Regions from separate parts of the Paenibacillus sp. SJS-P3 genome, predicted to be linked through region 2. Evidence: predicted binding sites of a transcription regulator. Region 2 holds the regulator's gene; the other holds the start of a gene.

Region 1 (11,495 bases), 420 kb from region 2:
CGATCGCGGCCGTAATTCCCCTGCCCGCCGCTGCATTCTCGCCGTTCACGATGATGATGTCGGGATTATATTTGGACCGGAGAGCGGGCAGCGCCTTGCGCAGCGCCGTGCGGCCGACGTTGCCGACGATATCTCCGATGAACATGACTTTCAACATGACTTGCCTCCTTCGGATTGCAAAGAAAATCCCGCTCCGGAGAGCGGGATGATCCACGGTATTACTTGGCGTATTCGACCGCGCGGGTTTCTCGAATGACCGTGACCTTGATATGTCCCGGATAATCGAGCTCGCCTTCGATCTTTTTCGTGATGTCTCTGGCAAGGCGGAAAGCCTCGGTATCGTCGACTTTCTCCGGCTGCACCATGACGCGAACTTCGCGTCCGGCCTGGATAGCGTACGATTTCTCGACGCCGTCGAACGATTCGGAGATGGCCTCCAGCTTCTCCAGACGCTTGATGTACGTCTCCAGCGTCTCGCGGCGTGCGCCTGGGCGCGCTGCAGACAAGGCGTCTGCCGCTCCGACCAGCATCGCGATGACGGAAGTGGCTTCGCAGTCGCCATGATGGGACGCGATGCTGTTGATGACGACCGGATGCTCCTTGTACTTGCGGGCCAGCTCGACGCCGATCTCGACGTGTGAGCCTTCCACTTCATGGTCAAGAGCCTTGCCGATGTCATGCAGCAGTCCGGCGCGCTTGGCCAGCGTAATGTCCTCGCCAAGCTCGGCGGCCATCAGCCCGGTCAGATAAGCGACTTCCATGGAGTGCTTGAGCACGTTCTGGCCGTAGCTCGTCCGGTACTTCAGGCGGCCGAGAATCTTGATGAGATCCGGATGGATGGCGTGCACGCCGACTTCGAAAGTTGCCTGCTCCCCATACTCGCGGATACGCTCGTCCACCTCGCGGCGGGATTTCTCCACCATCTCTTCAATTCGAGCCGGGTGAATCCGTCCGTCCGCAACGAGCTTCTCAAGTGCGGTGCGGGCGATTTCACGCCGAATAGGATCGAAGCCGGACAAGATGACCGCTTCCGGCGTATCGTCGATGATAAGATCGATACCCGTCAAAGTTTCCAGCGCGCGGATGTTGCGGCCTTCGCGGCCGATGATTCTGCCCTTCATTTCTTCGTTCGGCAGCGTGACGACCGATACGGTCGTCTCCGCCACATGGTCGGCGGCGCAACGCTGGATAGCCAGCGATATGATGTCGCGCGCCTTCTTGTCCGCCTCTTCCTTTGCCTGCTGCTCGATTTCCTTGATCATCTGGGCAGTTTCGTGGCGGACTTCCTGTTCCACATTGGTGAAGATGATGCTCTTCGCATCCTCTGTGGTCAGGCCGGAGATCCGTTCGAGCTCGCTCTGTTGCTGCCTGTAGATGGAGTCGATCTGATCTTGTGTTTCTTCGATTCGTTTCTCCTTGTTGGCTACCAATTCTTCTTTGCGTTCGAGTGCTTCTAGTTTTTTATCCAGTGACTCCTCTTTTTGCAGCAGCCGTCTTTCGAGACGCTGATTCTCGTTGCGTCTCTCCCGAATGTCTTTATCCGCTTCAGAACGGAGTTTATGGATTTCGTCTTTCGCTTCCAGCACGGTTTCCTTCTTCAGGGCATCCGCTTCCTTCTTCGCCTGCTCGACGATCTGGACGGCAGCCTGCTCTGCACTGGAAATCTTAGCCTCGGCGATCGACTTTCGGACGAAGTAACCAATCCCAAAGGTAATCGCGCCAACAACGAGAACGATCAAGACCACCCAAATGGCGTTCATCTTGTTCACCTCCTCGTTGCATTCACCAAGGCTGAAAAAAAGCCGGGAATGATATTCAGTTGTTGCGATTCGGTTCCAAACCGTGTCTAAGACTGTAGAATGGAGACTAATAATCTTGAACCCATTTACGAAAGGAAATACATCCCTTTCACTCGCGGATGCACTATTATTGTAGCTTTACGCAATTTCAATTGTCAAGCCAGAGCCCTTCGGTCTCCAGTTCCTCCCCTTCCGACACATGCCGCACGGCCTCCCGGACCAGATCGCCCTGGAAACCGCGGCGCAGCAAAAATCCTGTCAGCTTCAGCCGCTTATCGCGATCCTCGCCTTTGAGGCTCCGCCATTTCTTGGCCGCGGCCTTGAATGCCGCATCCCGTTCGGCCCCGACATCGAGCGCTTCGATCGTCTCGCCGGCGGTCAGCTTCGACACCCCGCGCTGTTCCAGCTCCTGACGGATCAGCCGGCGCCCCTTCTGGCTGCTCTTCACCTTCTGGGCGGCGTACATTCTCGCGTAATCGCGGTCATCGATGACCTTCTCCTGCTGCAGCCGTTCGACCGCATAGCGGATATCTGGCTCCGTATATTCCTTGCGCTTCAGATAGTCCGCCATTTCCTTGGCCGTCCTCATTTTGAATCCGGCATAATACAGAGCTGAGGCATAAGCCTTATACCGGTCTCCCTCCGATTGGATTCCCTCCAGCTCCTCGCTGCTGAGAACGCTCCCTTTGAGCAGCCTATACTTGACGAGTATATCCTCATGGACGGAAAACTCCGGCTCCTCATTCCCGTCCAGGCAGATCCAGTAATAGGAACGTTTGCGGGAGTCAGGCTCTACCTTGGTCACGACTTTCTCGCTGCTGTCCTGCATAGTGCCTCCTTCCTGATCCACGATCGGATAGCTTGAGCAAAAAAGCACCTCTGAACGATTCAGAGGTGCTTCCCTGTCAGGCCGGTCTATTCCGTGCAAGAACTCCTGGAATGCTTGCAGGACGGCTTAAACGTCCAGCTCCAGCTCGTCCAGCTCGTCTTCCTCTACAGGAGGATTGATACCCGCGGCTGCCCGCTCGGCGGCAGCGTTGAGGTTATGCGCCTCGCGAATTTTGGTATCGATCGTATCCGCTACGGCAGGGTTGTCCTTGAGGAACTGCTTGGCATTCTCGCGGCCTTGACCAAGACGGTCGCCGTTGTAGCTGAACCAAGCGCCGCTCTTGTTGACGATGTCCATCTCGACGCCGATGTCGATGATGCTGCCTTGACGGGAAATGCCTTCTCCGTACATGATGTCGATCTCCGCCTGCTTGAACGGAGGCGCCACCTTGTTCTTCACGACTTTGATCCGTGTGCGGTTGCCCACGACGTCGTTGCCTTGCTTGATGCTCTCGATGCGGCGCACGTCGAGACGAACGCTGGAGTAGAACTTCAGGGCGCGGCCGCCGGGAGTCGTCTCCGGATTGCCGAACATGACGCCGACCTTCTCCCGAAGCTGGTTGATGAAGATCGCGATCGTCTTCGACTTGCTGATGGCGCCGGACAGCTTGCGCAGCGCCTGCGACATGAGGCGCGCCTGAAGGCCGACGTGGGAATCGCCCATCTCGCCTTCGATCTCGGCCTTCGGCACGAGAGCGGCGACAGAGTCGATGACGATGACGTCTACCGCGCCGCTGCGCACGAGCGCCTCGGCGATCTCGAGAGCCTGCTCGCCGGTATCCGGCTGCGACAGCAGCAGCTCGTCGATGTTGACGCCGAGCTTGCTCGCATAAAGCGGATCAAGCGCATGCTCCGCATCGATGAAGGCGGCTTGTCCGCCCGTGCGCTGCACTTCCGCGATCGCGTGGAGAGCGACCGTCGTCTTGCCGGAGGATTCCGGACCGTATACTTCGATGACGCGGCCTCGCGGGAATCCGCCGATGCCGAGTGCGATATCTAATGCGAGGGAACCGCTGGAAACCGTCTCAACGGTCATATGCGTGGACTCGCCTAGTTTCATAATGGAGCCTTTTCCGAATTGTTTCTCAATCTGGCGGAGAGCCATATCTAAAGCTGCGCGGCGATCTGACAAGAGATCCACATCCTTCATTCATCATTTTATAGTTCTATCATAGCCTGTTTGCATTACTTTGCCAAGCTTTTTTTCGAACATACATTCGCTTTTCTTGTCCGCGGCGCCACCTCCGTATCCGCTGCGGCATCTCGACAAAAAAAAGAACCGCAGCTGCGCATGCAAGCTACGGTTCTTCCGTTAACTGTCTCCATTGTAGCCCATTCCCGATGTCCATACAAGAGAACCCGGAACATAGCCGGAGCCGGGCCGACTGCCGCCGCCGGCGCATTCCTCCGGAATCGGCGGCTCAGGATTCCTTCAGCAACGTCCACAGCCGGTACAAGGCGTGCTTGGCTGCGCGCATCCGCACCATGTCCCGGCTGCCGCCGGCTTGCAGCGTGTATACGGAAGCCTCCATGCCCTTGCGCGAGATGCCGATGTAGACAAGTCCGACCGGCTTGCCCTCGGACTCTCCCGGACCCGCTACGCCCGTTATGGATACGCCCCAGTCGCTGCCGGTCGTCTCGGACACCCGCTGGGCCATCAAGGCTGCCGTCGCCTCGCTTACCGCCCCCGGCGCTCCCGCGCCCTCCAGCATCTCCATCGGAATGCCGAGCAGCCGATGCTTGAGCACATTGGTGTACGTGACGACGCCTCCCAGGAACTCTCCGCTGCTGCCAGGCCTCGAGGTGATCAGCTCGGCGAGCAGCCCGCCGGTGCAGCTCTCGGCGCTGCTGAGCCTGTGCCGGCGGTCGCGCAGAAGCCGCAGGACCGCTTCCTCCAGCGGGATGTCCTCCTGCGCATACAGGTAGCTGCCGACCCTCGACTGGATCGTCGCGGCCATATCGTCGATCCGCTTCAGAGCTTCCGCTTCATTCGGCGATTTGGACGACAGGCGGATCGTCACCTCTCCCTCCTTGGCGTAAGGAGCGATCGTCGGATCGGTCTGGGCTTCGATAAGATCGATCAGCTCATGCTCCAGCTTGGATTCGCCGATGCCGGCAAATCTGAGAATGCGGGAGTGAAGCGCCGCTCCACGGCCGTATTCCTGAAGGATCCAGCTTGTCGCGGGACCTTCGAACATCGGCTTCATCTCCATCGGCGGTCCGGGCAGCAGAATATATCGGATGCCGTCTTGTTCAAGGGCATTGCCGACGGCGAGTCCCGCTTCGTTGTCCAGTGCGGCGCTTCCTTCGATCGAGTTCGCCTGCCTGATGTTGCTCTCCACCATATGGGCGCCGCGGCTCGCGAAGAAGGCTTCCATTCTCGCCAGGGAAGGCTCGTGGACAACCAGCTTGCGACCGAGCATGTCGGCAAGCACGTCCTTGGTCAAATCGTCCATCGTCGGCCCCAGGCCTCCCGTGAAGACGAGCAGATCAGCCCGGGAAGAAGCGATTGAGATCGCTTCTTTCAGCCGGGAGGCATTGTCTCCGACGACCGTCTGAAAATACACGTCGATGCCCAGGCCTGCCAGCTCTTGTGACAAGTAACGCGCGTTGGTGTTGACGATTTGGCCAAGCAGCAGTTCGGTTCCGACCGCAATGATTTCGGCTTTCATGATGGCATTTCTCCTCCAGGATTGGGTTTGTTGCGATGATTAATGACTAGACCATCGGCGGAACGCCATCCGTGCACAGGTTCCTCGATGCCAGCCAAGCGTTCCCAAACAAAATGAAGGATGCAGCCGGCGGCGCCATCCTCAAGCGTACAAGAAAGGCCCCCGATCCCGGCGGGGATCGATGGCCTTTTCCAGCCGGTTATTCAACCGGGATAAGATTGCGGTTTTTGATGAAGTAGTCGATGCCCGACCATACCGTAATCAATGCGGCAGCCCAGCTCAGGATCAGATCCAGAGGCAGGTCCAGGAATGCTCCCGGGAAATTGTTGAGCAGCAGCACGATGATCATGGCGATCTGGACGCCGGTCTTCCACTTGCCCCAAGTGCTTGCAGCGAGTACGGAGCCTTCCAGCAGAGCGATCTGCCGGAGGCCGGTCACTGCGAATTCGCGGCTGATGATGACGATAGCGAACAAAGCGCTCAGCTTATCCATCTCGACCAGAGAAATAAGCACGGCCGCGACGAGAAGCTTGTCGGCGAGCGGATCGAGCAGCTTGCCGAGATTGGTCACCATCTTGTTCTTGCGGGCCAAATATCCGTCCAGGCCATCCGTGCTGGCCGCGATAATGAATATCAGCGTGGCGATCATCTGCGTGTACGTAATTTGATAGTCCCCGAACTTTATGGATCCCAGATCAAGACGGATCAGCAAAAAGAACATGATTACAGGCACGAGAAAAATACGCGCAAGCGTGATCTTGTTGGCCAAATTCACGCGGGTTCCCCTCCCTGACAAAACTCTAACCTAAAGTATGTACGCAACCCGGGAGGCCATTCTCAAAAGAACAGACATAGCCGGTCCCTATACGATAAAAGTATAAACGAACCGAAAACCCGCTGTCAAAATTGTTACCGGTAATTCGTATACTGCAGGTCCAACTCCAGATTTGCGCCGCGGAGCAAAGCCATGACAGCCTGCAGATCGTCGCGGCTCTTGCCGGTTACGCGCAGCTGGTCTCCCTGGATCTGGCTTTTCACTTTCAGCTTGGAGTCGCGGATAAGGATATTGATTTTCCTGGCGTCGTCCTGGCCGATCCCCTGCTTCAGCTTGATGCGCTGGCGCACGGTCCCGAGCGAGGCGGCTTCAATCTTGCCGAAGTCCATGTTCTTGATCGGGACGTTCCTCTTGATCATCTTGGTCTGGAGAATGTCGATGACGCTCTTGAGCTTGTACTCGTCGTCCGACAGGACGACCAGCTCTTCCTTCTCCAGCTTGATGCTGCTCTTGCTTCCTTTAAAATCAAAGCGGTTCTCGATTTCCTTCTCCGCTTGGACAATTGCGTTGTTCAGCTCCTGCAGATCGACCTTCGATACGATATCAAACGAATTTTCGGAACTCATGGCAAATCCTCCTTACTTGGCGTTCCTCTTATTATAAAACATCCGGCTGCGAAAGTATAACCGGCGGGGACGCCTTTGCATTTCCGAGGAATATGACTTGCAGTTCTGCCGCATCCTTCCCCTTTGGACCGAAGACGTACAGGATGCCGCGCTCCATCGGCTTCCTTACAGCTCTTTATCTTTCCGTTCCAGCCTCATTTTCAATCGCGAAATACAAAAAGACATCCCGCGCAGGGATGCCTTGTCATGTCGTTACTGGCTGTTTTCGGCATCTGAGCCGCTCGTGCCATCGGTTGTTCCGGCCGAATCGGCATCGCCGCCGGATGCCGGCTCGAACTGGATCTTCTTCGAGCTTGGACGGTCTCCGTCGTCGATCAGCTGGCCCCCGACCGTAATCTCGGTATTGTCCGCGCGTCCGGTATTGAGGTAAATGATGTCATCCACCGGTACGGACAGGGTGTCGCCAGCTTCAGCAGCCTTGTTGTACAGGAATTCGCCTTTGGGACCGCCTTTGCGGACCTCGATCCATGCGGTGCCGGTAAAGCTCAGTTCAATGGTGACGGCGCCGTTGGTCTTATAATAATCAATCTTGCCCGACTTGCGGTCGAACGTCACGGCCCCATCCGGGGTTGGCGTCGGGGTCGGCGTCGGCGTCGGCGTCAGGCTGGGCGACGGGCTGGCTCCTCCAGCAGCAACTCCCGGAGACGGCGATTGTCCAGGTCCGGGCGTATTCGTCGTGATCGGCGTTTCGTCTGCCGTCGGCGTTTGCCGATCCGGCTTGATGACGAAAATCCAGATCAAGACGACGATAAGCGCCAGAAAAGCCCACATCAGCACGGAAAATCCCAGCTTGCCGACCCGTTCGGAGGTCGCCCTCGAAGTCGATGCCTTACGCGGCGGCTGCGGGACAGTCGCCGGTTCTACAGCCGAGGCCGCCGGAGCCGCTGGAAGCTCGTTCTTGTAGTAGTTCAGAAGCTCGTCGGCATTGAGACCGACCGCCTCTGCGTAGTTCTTGACGAATGCACGGGCATAAAAGCTGCCTGGAAGCGCGGCGTAATTGCCTTCTTCGATCGCGGTCAGGTAATGCTTGCGGATCTTGGTCATCTCCTGCACCTGGTCCAGGGACAGTCCCATTTCTTCCCTTGCCGTGCGCAGGGTTTGGCCCAATTCAGACATGGTTGGCCATGCCTCCTCTCAAATTAAAAATCGTTATAATTGACGGTGAAGGAATCATAGGAGATTTCTTCGTCAGGCGTATTGCGAAGCTCGATAATAGTCGTAAAAGTGCTGTAATCATAATTGGATTCACGGATAAAGATGTCCGGATGCTCGATGACCTTGGTCGAAGGCATCTCCATGATTTCCTGGAGAAGGGCGTGATGGCGCTCATTGGAGCGGATCGTGCTGACGATGCCGTCGATGATGAAGATGTTGTCCGGATTCATTTCCTCGCTCGACAGCTGGCTGCGGACCGTCTGGCGGAGCAGCGTGGAGGAAACGAACGTCCAGCGCTTGTTGGAGCAGACGCTTCCGGCGATGATGGATTCCGTCTTGCCGACCCTCGGCATGCCGCGCAGTCCGATGACCTGATTGCCGTCCCGCTTGAAGATTTCGCCGAGGAAATCGACCAGCAGTCCGAGCTCGTCCCGCGTGAAGCGGAAGGTTTTGCGATCATCCGAATCCCGTTCGATATAACGTCCGTGACGCACCGCGAGCCGATCCACCAGGCTCGGGGGACGCAGCTTATTGACGGTTATGTTCTCGACCTTGGCAAGCATCTTGCCGAGAATCTCGATTTTCTCGTCGTCATTGGTCTGAAGCAGCATGCCGCGGGTGCGGTCCTCCACCCCGTTGATCGTAATGATGTTGACGTTGAGCATGCCGAGCAGGGATGCGATATCCCCAAGCAGGCCAGGTCGGTTCTTATGTATTTTGTACTCCATATACCACTGTTTGGATTCCATTAATCACACCGTCCTGAGGGAATGAGCTGTCTTTATGCCCTTCATTATAAGCCTACATTCTACATGATTCGGCAAGAATCCGCAATGATCATTCCGACGGTTTTTCGATATCGGAATCTTGATGTCCAGAGCCAAGTAGAAAAGCCCCCGAATGGGAGCTCTCCGCCGAAAGTCGATGATTCAACCGTGATTGACCAGCTTCACCATGAGGCGGGCAATCGTCTTGCGCTCTTCCTCGTCTCCGACGTCCCAGATCTCCTTCAGCACACGCTGCTCTTCGTTTTTCGGATCGACCTTCTCATCGAGAAAAGACCCGATCTCATAAGCGAGGTTTCCGAGAGTCTCCTCGGTAAGCCCCATCTTTTTGCCCTGCTCAACGCGGTTGGACAGGAATTCCTTCCATCCTTCAAAGCTCGAAAGTACAGTAGACATGCTTCGTCGCCTCCTTGGTCGAATTGAGAAAGAAATCATCAACGACCCTATTGTGTGCGGAGGCCATCTTCCCTATACGACGACCAGGGATGAAAAAAAGTTGCAGCCGGACCACTCATGTGATCCAGCCGCCGTTCGGACTGATGACTTGTCCGGTTATGTAGGATGATTCCGGCAAGGAAAGGAAATAGACCAGCGAAGCGATTTCATCCGGATGGGCCAGCCTTCCGGCCGGAATTTCCTCTTCCAGCGCCTGAAGCTCGCCTTGATCCAGATGACTGTTCATTTCCGTGTCGACCGCTCCGGGAGCGACTGCGTTGACCGTTACTCCAGACGGCGCGAGCTCCTTGGCCAGCGATTTCGTGAAGGCGTTGACCCCGCCTTTGGTCGCGGAATACAGCACCTCGCAGGATGCGCCGGAGATGCCCCACACGGAGGATACATTGATGATCCTTCCCCAGCGCGCGCTGACCATCCGAGGCATGAACAGCTGCGTGCAGAGAAACAATCCCTTGAGATTGACCGCGGTCACGTCGTCCCATTCCTGCTCGGTGAGGTCCGCCAGCATCCCGTAATGCGAAATGCCCGCGTTGTTGACGAGAATATCCGGAAGCAGCCCTGCCGCTTCCAGCTTCTCCTTCATTCTGGCCAAGCTCTCCCGAGATCGAACGTCGGCGGAGACCGTCATGACCCTGCCGCCGCCGAGAGCGAGGCATTCCCGGGCCGTTTCATTGGCGCGTTCATGCGAATTCAAATAATGGATGACCACATTCATCCCTTCCGCGGAAAAGCGCCGCGCGATGGCGGCGCCTATGCCCCGGCTTCCCCCGGTGATGAGGACGGTCATCTCCTGCAAGCTTTTCAAGCTTCCGCCGAAGGCAGCACGACGGACACGGCCAGCTGGCCGAAGTCGAAATGCTCTCTCAGCCGGGCATTGGCTTCGTCGAGCGTGATGCTCTCATAAGCCGGCAGCAGCTCGAACAGATCCTGTCCGCGGAATTTGTAGCGGGTGAATTCGCCTGCGATCGACTCGGGGGAATTGAGCATCCTCAGGTAGCTCCCGATGCGTTTGCGCTTCGTTCTCTCAAAAGCTTCGGCATCAAGCCCGCTCTGCTGCATGGACGTTACCGCTTCCTTGACTCGCGCGACGAGAGCATCCGGGTCCTTGGTATCGCCTCCGATGATAGAGAAGCCGTAATCGGTGCTGCAGTTGTATTCATATCCGAACGAATCGGAGATCAGATTATCGTCGTACAGCTGCTGATAGGTCGGGGAGCTGGATCCAAGGAGGGTTTCCAGCATCAGCTTGGTCGTAACGTCCCGGCGCAGCAGCGCAGCGCTGTCCAAGCCGTTGGCTTTTTCCTTGAAGCCGAACAGGCACTTCGGCAGCGAGACCTGCAGCTGGATCGCTTTGCGCGGCGTATTCACGCCTTGCGGCTCGGGCTCGAAGAAACGCTTTATCTCGCCGAGAGGCTCATACGTTTTGGCGGCCTGGTTGGACCGCACCAGCTCGAATACCTTCTCCGCGTCGACGCCGCCGACGATGAAGAGCAGCATGTTGGAGGGGTGGTAGAAGGTCTCGTAGCAGCGGTACAGCATTTCCTTGTCGATCTTGTAGATCGATTCCACCGTTCCGGCAATGTCGATATGGACCGGATGCACTTGATACAGCGCCTCGATCAAGCCATAGTAGACGCGCCAGTCCGGATTGTCGCTGTACATATTGATTTCCTGCGCGATGATCCCTTTTTCCTTGTCGACGTTCTGGTCCGTGAAGTACGGATTCTGGACAAAGTTGATGAGCGTTGTCAGATTAGCCTCGATCTGCTCCGTCGCCGAGAACAGGTAGACCGTCCGGTCGAAGCTCGTAAAGGCATTGGCGGAAGCGCCTTGCGAGGCAAATATGGCGAAAATGTCCCCGGTCGGCTCCTCGAACATTTTGTGCTCGAGAAAATGGGCGATTCCGTCCGGCACGCGGGCGAGCGGTCCGTCGCCGATGCCGAAATGATTGTCTACCGAGCCGTAGCGGGTGGAAAAGGTCGCATACGTTTTCTGGAATCCTTCCTTGGGCAGCACATAGACCTGCAGCCCGTTCGGCAGCTGTTCGTGATAAAGCGTTTCTTCGACGCCCGGATAACTGAGCTTCTGCATGTTGTCAGGCCTCCTTCTTGTCGCGCAGGAAATAGATCGTATCCAGCTTGACGCCTTCCGCAACCCGCACGATGTCTTCAGGTGTCACGGCGCGCACGTCCTCCAGCAGCTCGCCCGCCGTCCTCTCCTTGCCGGACAGAACGCTGTTGAAATCGTAAGCGATCATCTCGTAGGCGGAGTCCTGGAGC
Region 2 (11,495 bases):
ACGGCGCGTTATTACATGGCCGGCCTTCTGCGCCATGCACGCGCGATGACCGCCATCACCAATCCGACCGTCAACAGCTACAAGCGTCTGGTGCCTGGTTACGAGGCGCCGAGCTACGTCGCCTGGTCGGCAAGCAACCGCAGCCCGATGATCCGCATTCCGGCTTCCCGCGGCCTCAGCACCCGCGTCGAAGTGCGGAACCCGGATCCGGCGGCGAATCCGTACCTGGCTCTGGCCGTCATGCTGAAGGCGGGCCTGGATGGCATCAAGAACAAGCTGCCGCTGCCGGCTCCGATCGACCGCAACATCTATGTCATGACCGACGAAGAGCGTCTCGAGGACGGCATACCGAGCCTGCCGGAGGATCTTCGCGAAGCTCTGAACGAGCTGCTGCGCAGCGAGATCATTACGGAAGCTCTCGGCGACCACGCCTTGGCGCATTTCTACGAGCTCAAGGAAATCGAGTGGGACATGTACAAGACGCAAGTGCATGAGTGGGAACGCGATCAGTACCTGACTCTGTACTAAGTGGAGAGAACCGCGTTGTAGCCAGAGTGCTCGAATGGCAGCAGCGAGGCAAACGGCTGCGGTTGCAGGGACGCCGTGCCAATGGCCGAGTCGCTGCATGAACCGATCGCTGCGCTCATAGTGACTATGCGCCTGAATTCTCCATGCAAAATTTAAGCCCCGCTGACCAAATGGTCAGCGGGCTTTGTCGTTTCAAACTCAACCATGAAGCCTCTACTGGGATGCCTTTTCGTAAACTTCATCCGATACGGGCTCCAGCCATTCCGGCTTGCCGGCCGTAATGGCAAGATGCTCGAACCAGCTGTCCTTTGCCGCGCCATGCCAATGTTTTACGCCATCATGAGTAACGACAACATCGCCGGCTTTCAGCCGTTGAGCAGGCTTCCCTTCTTCCTGATACCAACCTTCGCCCCCCGTAACGAGCAGAAGCTGGAATCCATCCCGATGGATATGCCAATTATTCCGGCATCCGGGTTCAAAGGTCACATTCCCGACACCGACATTTACTTTAGGGTCGGCAATCAAGGTTTTGAGATAACTTTGGCCTATGAAATAGTTTGCATAGGCTTCATTTTTTTCTCCAACGGGAAAGATAACTCCATGTTTTACTTCTTCATATTTTGCCATCCTTGATTTCTCCTCTGTTAAATGTTTTTCCTTCACTTACTCATAAGACAGAGACGTGGACAAGCCGCGATAAGCATCGATCTGCTTCTGAAGTTCATTCACCTTTTGCTCAATAGCAGCGACTGCATCTGCGCCGGCAATCCAGCGCAGCGGAGGCTGCTTCTCGCTGGCGATGGTCAGCAGCGCATGGGCAAGCTTGGATGGATCCCCGCTTTGTTTCCCGTTCATTGCTTCCCATCCGGAGCGCGTTGCTGCTGTGCGGCTGGCGTAATCGTCAATGCTCAGCTCGGACCAAATGGTCGACTCCGGCTCAAGCAGCTCGGTCCGGAAGAATCCTGGCTCGACAATGGTGGTGTGGATTCCGAATGGAGCGACGTCCAGCTGGAGAGACTCCATCCAACCCTCAAGGCCAAATTTCGAAGCCGAATACGCCACGCAAAAGTCTTGGCCAACGATGCCTGCGAGCGAAGAGATGGAAATAATATGTCCGGAGCGAGCTTTGCGCATGACGGGAAGAACGGCTCTCGTAACATTCATCGGTCCAATGAGGTTGGTGTCGAGTTGCTTCTGGATTTGCGTCGGGGCCAGCTCTTCAAAGAAGCCTGCATAAAAGCTGGACGCATTATTGACAAGCACATCGATCGTGCCGAAACGCTCAACGGCTGCCTGTACGGCTGATTTGGATTCCTCAAGGCTGGTAACATCCAATCTGACAACGAGGAGATTTTCGTCATCTCCGATTGCCTGCTTGACTCTATCTGTATTGCGTCCGGAAGCAATGACTTTATGTCCCGCTGCCAAGGCTGCCTTTGCAATATCAACCCCCATGCCGCGTCCTGCACCTGTAATAAACCATACTTTTTGTTCCGACATAATGACTGCCTCCTGGTCTAGTTTATTGTGTAAGCTGGTGTAGCAAGTCGTGCAATTAACTGCATGTTAGTGCGATATCGCACATATGTGTATAATATAAGATGGCAGATGACTCTCTGCAAGGATCAATCTGGCTGCGTTTGCGCCTTATTGCACAAGGCGAAGTGAAATGTGCGATAAATTCCAAAAAAAGTATGGTGATGGCTAAAGTGTCGACCGTGGATAGAAGAATACTGAAATCTAAAGAAGCCATCAAGAATGCTTTTGTTCAACTCCTATCAGAGAAGAGCTTTGATGAGATCACCATGCAAGATCTTTCTGACCGGGCGAACGTTGGCCGCAGAACGATATATCATCATTATTTGGACAAGTATGACTTGCTGGACCAATTAATCGAAGAGCATATCGGCGAGCTTGGAAAGCTGTGCGCAGTCGGATCCGATCTGTCTTTTGCAGAAGGGAATTCACTTTGGTTCGACTATTTTGAACGGCACTATTCCTTCTTCTCGGCCATGTTGTCGAGCAAAGGAGCCCCTTTTTTTCGGAGCCGCTTCCTTGATTTCGTCATCGAGGAATTAGAAAGCGAAGTGGATGCTGCGGCAGGGAGAAATGCCGGTCTGAGCAAAGAGGTGGTTCTGCAGTTTTTTGGTGCGGCTGTAGTCGGAATTGTGGAGTCATATTTCAAAGAAGAAATACCCGGTTCTTCTCAAAGCATAGCAGAACAAGTAGGCATGCTCTTGGACAGGAACCTTTAGAAAGGCAGAGGGTGATGCGGTTGCCGGCGATCGGAGCGCGAATTGGAACAACGATACAAGGAAACCCGATCGGATGCGTTCGGAAGCTGCCGAGATTGCAATGAACGCATACATGCCGCTGATGATCAGCCAGCCTGGTCTAAAAGCAAGGCGTAAAAGAGGAACATTTTCTTTCCGCATCTCCCTATTTTTCTGGGCTGAACGCCGATATAATACGGTAAACGGATTGGTTAGGGGAGAAAGCGAATGATGCGCATAACCGTGGACGACTTGAACGGACCTGAAATCCAGGCATTGATCGGGGAACATCTCCAGGCGATGGCCGACAATTCTCCGCCTGAAAGCATGCATGCCTTGGATCTCAGCGGTTTGAAGAAGCCGGAAATTACGTTCTGGAGCGTATGGGACGGGGATGAGCTGCTCGGCTGCGGCGCTCTCAAGGAGCTTGACAACAGTCATGGCGAGCTCAAATCCATGAGGACGGCTTCAAGGCATCTGAGGAAAGGGGTTGCGCGAAAGCTTCTTGAACATATCATCGGGGAAGCGAAACGAAGGGGCTACGTTCGGATAAGCCTGGAGACGGGCACCATGGCTGCTTTCGTTCCGGCCAGGGATTTGTATGAGAGCTTCGGCTTCATTGAATGCGGACCGTTCGCCGACTATGCGGAGGACCCGAACAGCGTATTCATGACAAAACCGTTGTAACATAACGGAGCAGACGATAAGGGACTCCAACAATTGGTGTGATCTGCGGTATCCGCCGCTGCAGCATTGCGCTTTCGATACGTGCTTTGCTCGCACTCTATAGGCCTTTAACAGCGGCTGTCCTGTCGGACAAGCCGTTTTTTCTTTGTTCTCAGACAATCTGAGAGGGCATAGGCTCATACTCATAGGCATCTTGCCGGAGGATTGCGGTCCTGATCCGGTCCACAGGGGGGAAGAGCGTGGCAAGACAATCAAAGCCGCGGGCTCGGGTGTCGGGAATCGTGCTTGCGCGGACAGCCTCCAGCATGCTGCCGCTATACGCCCGGTTCGTTCGAAGCCGTCCATTCGCTGAGGAATGGAGCGCTGCTGTACGAGCGGCGGATCTCGACACGCTGTTGAAGCTGTTCAGGGAGGAGGTTCTGCTTGCGCCGGTCAATTCGTTCAGTACGAACGGCATCGGTTTCTTCGTGGACTTCAAATATCCGCCGCCTGTTCAGACGTACACGAATGCGACGACCATTCCTCCCGGAACGGCGCAATCCGCTTTCTCTGCAGCAATGCTCCGCAGGCTTTCGGGGGCCGTGCTGCCGCTCTACCGGCAGCTGGCCGGCAGCGGCATCTTCGCCAGGGAGGCGGCGGTTCTGATTCGAAGCGGGCAGGAGGAAAGGTTCCGTCGATTGATCAGGCCTTATGTGCGAAGCCGGCACTTGACCGGAATTCATCTTGAATCTTTCGGGTTCTACATGAGTTTTCAATACCCTGGCTCCAAGCATATCTACCGGAACGAATTTTTCCATGAAAAGTTCCAATGAGCATGCGAAAAGCAGCGAAAAATAAGAACCTTTGAAAAACAAACGCGCACTCTGTCAGAGTGCGCGAATGGCTGAATAAAGCCGAAAGCATGGGGGTAATGGAAGAGACTTCCTATTCGCCGGAAAGGGACAAGCCTCAGTGAAGATTGCGGAACAATCCGATTACCTTGCCGAGTATCGTCACATTCTTGAGCCGGATCGGCTCCATGGAGGAGTTCTCAGGCTGAAGCCGGATATGGTCGCGTTCCTTGTAGAACGTCTTGACCGTCGCTTCGTCATCTTCCGTCATGGCCACGACGATATCGCCGTTGCTGGCGGAAGGCTGCTGGCGGACGATGACGTAATCGCCATTATGTATGCCCGCTTCGATCATGCTCTCCCCGACGACACTCAGCATGAACACCTCGTGGTCGCCGACATAATCAGCCGGCAAAGGGAAGTACTCCTCGATGTTCTCGGTCGCCATGATCGGCACTCCGGCCGTTACCTTGCCGACGACGGGAACGCGGCTGATCGAGACGGGAAAGGGCAGCATGGCGGCATCGTCGCCGTCGAGGATCTCGATGGCGCGCGGCTTGGTAGGGTCGCGGCGGATCAGGCCCTTCTTCTCCAGGCGGTCCAGATGGCCATGCACCGTGGAGCTGGATGCCAGGCCTACCGCCTCGCCGATCTCACGTACTGAAGGTGGATAGCCTTTGTCCCGGACTTCGTTCTTGATGAAGTCAAGAATGGCCTGCTGGCGGTTGGACACTTTAGACATCGCAATCACTCCAAAACTAGAAATTAGTAGAAAGAAATATGTAGGCAAAGTATAGCACAGAACCCGAGTTCGTACAAACATAAGTTCGAGAAACAGCCGTTCGCATCGGGCATGCGCGTTCTGCGAACATACGTTCCAAATAAGCGTTGACCAAAACAAATGTTCGTGTTATTCTGTGAATAAGAACAAACGTTTGGGGAGTGAACGGTCATGATGACTTTATCTGGATATAGCACGCCGGAGCGCGGCTCTAAGGCAACGGTCCGCAGGCAAGAGCAGAAGCAGGAACATATTTATCTCAAGGAATGCTTCCGTCCCGGAGCAGGCGCTGGCGATTCCAGTTTCATCACCCGTTCCTCCGCTGGCTCTGCAAGGCCATCTGGGAACAGCCGTCTGCGCCGCCTGCTTCCTTATGTCGCGTCAATCCTCCTGTTCCTTCTGATCTTCTCCAGCTTCTGGGGATTTTCCGGAGCGAGCTCATCTCTCATCCCCCCCGCAGCTGAAGGCGAGCTTACAATTACGGTGACGAGCGGCGACACTCTATGGTCCATCGCCGGGAATTCCGGCCTTTCCAACGACATCAGGCGCAGCGTATTTATGATCAAGGAGCGCAACGGGCTGAAGGATTCCGATTTGCAGGCGGGACAGACCTTGATCATTCCCAAGCAATCTTGAACAGCTTCTTTTAGAGCTTCAGCTTGCTTGGTAGAGTCTAATTCCATCTCGATAGGTATCAGCTCCGGCGGACATCGCCGGGGTTTTTTGGCTTTCTTGACAAGCTCTTCTCCGTAGTTCAAAGTTAGAAGGAAACGTCAAGGAACAGAGGTGAACGACTAGTGGATATCGATACCTTGATCGCGAGGATCAACGAGCTTTCCCGCAAGCACAAATCTGTCGGGCTGACGCCTGAGGAAGTCATAGAACGGACGCAGCTCAGACAGCAGTATCTGGCCAATTTCAAGCGCAATTTCAAGCAGCAGCTGGACACCATTGAATGGGTGGATGACGAGAACAAGGGGGGCCAATAAAATGGAATACCGATTGCTCGGCAAAAGCGGGCTGGCCGTCTCGGAGCTGTGTCTCGGAACGATGATGTTCGGCAATACGACATCTGAAGAAGAAGCGACTCGCATGATCCACCATTTTCGCGGCGAGGGCGGCAATTTCCTGGATACCGCCAACGTCTATGCCGGAGGCAGATCGGAGGAGATCGTCGGACGGGCGATGTCAGGCAATCGGGACGAATATGTGCTGGCCACCAAGGTCCGCATGCAGACGGAAGAGCATATCAACGGAGCCGGACTGTCGCGCAAGCATATCGTTCAGAACGTGGAAGCGAGCCTGAAGCGGCTCGGCACCGATTATATCGACCTCTATCAGGTCCATGTATGGGATCATGCGACGCCGCTGGAGGAGACGCTTCGCGCTCTGGACGATCTCGTCTCCGCCGGCAAGATCAGATACATAGGATGCTCCAACTATTTGTCCTGGCAGATGATGAAGGCGCTCGCCATGAGCGACAGCCGGGGATGGTCGCGCTTCATCAGCGTGCAGCCGCAATACAGCCTCCTGAACCGTGAGATGGACCGGGAGATGGTGCCTCTCTGCCTGGAGGAGAACGTCGGCATCATTCCATGGGCGCCGCTCGGCGGAGGCTTCCTGACCGGCCGTTACGGGCGCCAGGAGCCGACAGAAGGCAGGCTGACTGCGAATGCCGGCGAGAGCTCCTGGCAATACCGGAATACGGATGCTAACTTCCGCATCCTTGACGTCTTGATGGAGGTCGCTGCGCAAGCCGGCAAGACGCCGGCGCAAACGGCTCTCCGCTGGCTCATCCAGCAGAAGGGCATCACGTCGCCGATCTTCGGAGTGAGCACTTACGCGCAGTACGAAGAAAACATGGGAGCCGCGGGCTGGGAGCTGACGAAGGAGCAATTTGCTGCTTTGGACGAAGCGAGCCGCCTTCCTTCGGAATATCCGACGCGATTCCTGGAGAAGTTCCGCAGGCCTCTCTGACAGACGGCCGTCGGCGTCTCCGCGCGAAACGGGAGGCGCCCCGCCTACGTATATGGACAAGCCGCCCTGACAAGGCCAACAAAATCAATCGCAGAGGTGACCCTATTGTCTCGTTCCTGGGAACGCAAAGTACGCCGCAATTCGGCGCAGATCAATGCCACTAGAAAGAAGAGGGGACAGACCGCCATCAAGCCCGCGGCGTCCGGGGATCGTACGGAACGGTTCAAAGGCCGCAACTACATCTCCCCGATCATGCTCGTGCTGTTCGTCGCCTTGTATGTGCTGATCCTTCCAAAAGATGAAGGAGCGACGAACTGGAACTGGATCGTCGTGGCAATGTATGTCTTCCTGGCCCTGATGTTCTTCCTGCGGCGCCCTTATTTGGCGGTCGGAGCCGATTTTGTGCAGACACGCCGCATGACCGGCGACAAGCGTCTGAATAAAGAAGCCATCAAAGGCATCTCGGTCATGAAAAGCTATGTCGTCATCGAGCAGGTCAAAGGGGCGAACTGGGTGTTCTCCCGGGTGCTGAACCGTTATCCTACGGACCGGATGGCGGTCAGCCTGGAGCAGTTCGCCGCCCGCAACGGCATTCCTTTTACGCAGAAATGACATCCGGCTTGCAGCCGTCAGCATGGACATAATGGTTCGAGGGGAAGAGAGAGATGGCGAAGAAAGCGGTACTGTTTGATCTGGACGATACGCTCCTGTGGGATGAGCGGAGCGTGGACGAAGCTTTCCAGGCCACTTGCGAATGGGCGCAGCAGCAGTCCGGCGCAGATCCGAAGCGTCTGGAGGCGGAGGTGAAGCGGGAGGCGAGAGAGCTGTACAGCTCTTATGAAACGTTCCCGTTCACGCAGCAAATCGGCATCAATCCGCTTGAAGGGCTGTGGGCCCGCTTTTCGGAGGGGGAGCTGGAATCGTTCCGCAAGCTGGAGCAGCTGGCTCCAGGCTACCGCAAGGATGCTTGGACCCGCGGCCTCTCGGCCGTCGGGATCGACGATCCGTCTCTTGGAGCGGAGCTTGCCGAGCGCTTCCCGAAGGAACGCCGCGAGCGGCCGATCGTATACGAGGAGACCTTCGAGGTGCTGGACGCCCTCAAAGGCAAGTACAAGCTGCTTCTGCTCACAAACGGATCCCCGGATCTGCAGCAGGAGAAGCTGCTCGGCGTGCCCGAGCTGACCTCCTACTTCGACGAGATCGTCATCAGCGGCAATTACGGCAAAGGCAAGCCGGATGCCGGCATATTCCGCCATGCGCTTGAGCTGCTCGGAGTGGATCCGGAGGATGGCATCATGGTCGGAGACAAGCTTACGACCGACATTCTCGGAGCGAACACGATCGGGATGACATCGGTATGGATCAACCGGGGCGGAAAGGCGAAAAATCCGGAAATCGTGCCCAGCCATGAAATTACGAGATTGGATCAGCTCATTCCGCTGCTTGCATAAGGCGTCGCAAGACGGTTCCGATATGCACGCAAGCATCCGCGTCCCGAGCGACAGGCTGCGGGAACGCGGCCGGCATCGCGAATCGGCGATTGGAATCATCATCCCATAAGAAAAAGGCTGCCGCCCTTGTCGTCTTCATTCGAAGTCGACGGGCGGCAGCCTTTTTGGCGCCGGCAATCAAGCTTTCTGGAATTCAGGATCGGAGTAGTTGTGAGCGATCCAGCCGTCTTTCTCGATGAACAGGCGTACCGCGACAATCTTGCGGTTATCCATCAAGGTGAAGAAGTGGGGCTTGTTCTCCGGCACGGAGATGACGTCGCCGGCTTCAAGCTCTACGTCGAAGTAGCCGACTTCGTCGGAGCCCTTGATGATGAAGATGCCTTTGCCGGCTGTGATGGCGCGGATCTCATCCTCGGTATGGGTGTGGACGTTCTCGAATTTCTGGAGCAGCTCGTCCAGATTCGGCGTCGACTCGGACAGAGTGATGATATCCCAGATCTGATAGCCTCGGCGGCCGGCCAGATCGCGGATTTCGGAGTCGAACGTTTCCAGGATGGAAGCTTTTTCGTCGTCGCTCAGGGTGAACTTCTCCTGCAGGGACGCATCGAGCTTGCTCATGTCCCAGTGCTCGTAAAGCACCTCTTGGGAATCCAAAAATGCTTTCACCTGCTCATCGCCGGAAATGCGTTCGTTCGTATTGCGGATGCGGATTTCAGCCATCGGCAATTCCCTCTTTTCCCATTGAAATGAATTGAATATATCGCTAATTTCTATTATAAATCAACTTTCGGGGGTTGTCGATTACAGTTCTTTTCACTCCAGCGTTCATCTGATAGACTAAAGGATAACGATTTTTGACGGAGAGGTGCAGAAGATTGTCGAAGCCAAGTTTGCAGGAAATGCTTGAGAAGCGCATCTTGATACTGGACGGGGCCATGGGCACGATGATCCAGCAGGTCGATCTGACGGCCGAAGACTTCGGCGGTGAGGAGCTGGAGGGCTGCAACGAGATGCTCGTGCTGACCCGGCCGGAGGTCATCCGCAGCATCCATGAGCAGTACCTGGAGGCGGGAGCGGATCTCATCGAGACGAATACGTTCGGGGGAGCGAGCATCGTTCTCGCCGAGTACGACATTCCGGAGCGGGCCCGGGAGATCAATCTCGCGGCAGCGCGCATCGCGAGGGAAGCGGCGGACAAGTATTCCACCGCCGAGCATCCCCGTTTCGTCGTGGGCGCGATCGGTCCGACTACGAAAACGCTGTCGGTGACAGGCGGCGTCACCTTTGAAGGCTTGGTAGACAGCTATTTCGAGCAAGCGGTCGCCCTGATCGAGGGCGGCGTCGACTGCATGCTGCTGGAGACATCCCAGGATACGCTCAACGTCAAGGCGGGCAGCATCGCGATCCGCAACGCCTACGAGGCGACAGGAAAGACGCTGCCGCTGATGATATCCGGCACGATCGAGCCGATGGGCACGACGCTGGCCGGCCAGAACATCGAATCCTTCTACATCTCCCTGGAGCATCTCAATCCGATCTCGATCGGGCTCAACTGCGCGACCGGTCCGGAATTCATGCGCGACCATATCCGCACGCTGAGCGATATCTCGCTGGCGGCCGTCAGCTGTTATCCCAATGCGGGCCTTCCGGACGAAAACGGCCATTACCATGAATCTCCCCAGTCGCTTGCGCTCAAGATGGGCGCATTCGCCGAGAACGGCTGGCTGAACATCGCCGGCGGCTGCTGCGGCACGACTCCGGAGCATATCCGGGCGATGGCGGAAACGATGAGCCGATACGCACCGCGCGGCCGCGGCGGCAATCATCCTCCAGCCGTGTCCGGCATCGAGACGGTCTACATCGAATCCGACAACCGTCCCTACATGGTAGGCGAACGGACGAACGTGCTCGGCTCGCGCAAATTCAAGCGCCTCATCGTGGAAGGCAAATACGAGGAAGCGGCTGAAATCGCCCGCGCTCAGGTCAAGAAGGGCGCCCATGTCATCGACGTCTGCCTCCAGGATCCGGACCGCGACGAAAGCGAGGACATGAAGAAGTTCCTCGAGATCGTCGTCAAGCTTGTGAAGGCGCCGCTCGTCATCGACACGACCGATCCCGCGGTCATCGAGCTGTCGCTCAAATACAGCCAAGGCAAAGCCATCATCAACTCGATCAACCTGGAGGACGGCGAGGAGAAATTCGAGCAGGTCGTGCCGATCATCCACCGCTACGGGGCAGCAGTCGTCGTCGGCACGATCGACGAGCGCGGACAAGCCATCACGAGGGAGGACAAGCTCGAGGTCGCCAAGCGGTCTTACGACTTGCTCGTGAACAAATACGGCCTCCGTCCGGAAGATATCATTTTCGATCCCCTCATGTTCCCTGTCGGAACGGGCGACGAGCAGTACATTGGATCCGCGGAGGAAACCGTCGAAGGCATCCGGCTCATCAAGCAGGCGATGCCAAAATGCCATACGATCCTCGGCATCAGCAACATCAGCTTCGGGCTGCCGGAAGCCGGACGCGAGGTGCTCAACTCCGTATACTTGTACGAGTGCACCAAGGCGGGCCTCGATTACGCGATCGTCAATACGGAGAAGCTGGAACGGTACGCATCCATTCCCGAGCATGAGCGCAAGCTGGCCGAGGATCTGATCTACCGCACGAACGACGAGACGCTGGCCGCCTTTGTCGCCGCATTCCGCGAGAAGAAGGTCGAGAAGAAGGAGAAGGTATCCAATCTGCCTCTGGAAGAGCGGCTTGCTTCCTATGTGGTGGAAGGAACCAAGGAAGGATTGTTCGCCGATCTGGACGAAGCTCTCGGCAAATACTCCGCCCTGCAGATCATCAATGGCCCGCTCATGAAAGGCATGGACGAGGTCGGACGGCTGTTCAACAACAATGAGCTCATCGTCGCCGAGGTGCTTCAGAGCGCCGAGGTCATGAAGGCATCCGTCGCGCATCTCGA

Evidence for each region. Region 2 encodes LexA, which represses DNA repair genes until DNA is damaged. Its sites were predicted from a motif close to CGAACATATGTTCG; they were not measured.
Region 1: recA (recombinase RecA) is a predicted target of LexA. The motif match lies at 3,894-3,907, and genes of this name have one in related genera.

The regions. Positions count from the first base shown of each region.
Region 1 is NZ_CM160043.1:2,717,867-2,729,361, forward strand. It holds gene AC06G8_RS12505 (TIGR00282 family metallophosphoesterase) at 1-154, opposite strand, end outside; gene rny (ribonuclease Y) at 219-1,760, opposite strand; gene AC06G8_RS12515 (RecX family transcriptional regulator) at 1,948-2,628, opposite strand; gene recA (recombinase RecA) at 2,755-3,819, opposite strand; gene AC06G8_RS12525 (competence/damage-inducible protein A) at 4,109-5,359, opposite strand; gene pgsA (CDP-diacylglycerol--glycerol-3-phosphate 3-phosphatidyltransferase) at 5,559-6,134, opposite strand; gene AC06G8_RS12535 (YajQ family cyclic di-GMP-binding protein) at 6,269-6,760, opposite strand; gene AC06G8_RS12540 (helix-turn-helix domain-containing protein) at 7,013-7,936, opposite strand; gene AC06G8_RS12545 (DUF3388 domain-containing protein) at 7,960-8,724, opposite strand; gene AC06G8_RS12550 (DUF3243 domain-containing protein) at 8,905-9,156, opposite strand; gene ymfI (elongation factor P 5-aminopentanone reductase) at 9,272-10,003, opposite strand; gene yfmH (EF-P 5-aminopentanol modification-associated protein YfmH) at 10,018-11,307, opposite strand; gene yfmF (EF-P 5-aminopentanol modification-associated protein YfmF) at 11,312-11,495, opposite strand, start outside.
Region 2 is NZ_CM160043.1:2,301,920-2,313,414, forward strand. It holds gene glnA (type I glutamate--ammonia ligase) at 1-528, shown strand, start outside; gene AC06G8_RS10585 (cupin domain-containing protein) at 742-1,155, opposite strand; gene AC06G8_RS10590 (SDR family NAD(P)-dependent oxidoreductase) at 1,192-2,028, opposite strand; gene AC06G8_RS10595 (TetR/AcrR family transcriptional regulator) at 2,238-2,783, shown strand; gene AC06G8_RS10600 (GNAT family N-acetyltransferase) at 3,033-3,488, shown strand; gene AC06G8_RS10605 (hypothetical protein) at 3,728-4,300, shown strand; gene lexA (transcriptional repressor LexA) at 4,437-5,060, opposite strand; gene AC06G8_RS10615 (LysM peptidoglycan-binding domain-containing protein) at 5,271-5,735, shown strand; gene AC06G8_RS10620 (DUF896 domain-containing protein) at 5,897-6,088, shown strand; gene AC06G8_RS10625 (aldo/keto reductase) at 6,090-7,076, shown strand; gene AC06G8_RS10630 (hypothetical protein) at 7,173-7,688, shown strand; gene AC06G8_RS10635 (HAD family hydrolase) at 7,742-8,527, shown strand; gene AC06G8_RS10640 (1,2-dihydroxy-3-keto-5-methylthiopentene dioxygenase) at 8,705-9,247, opposite strand; gene metH (methionine synthase) at 9,403-11,495, shown strand, end outside.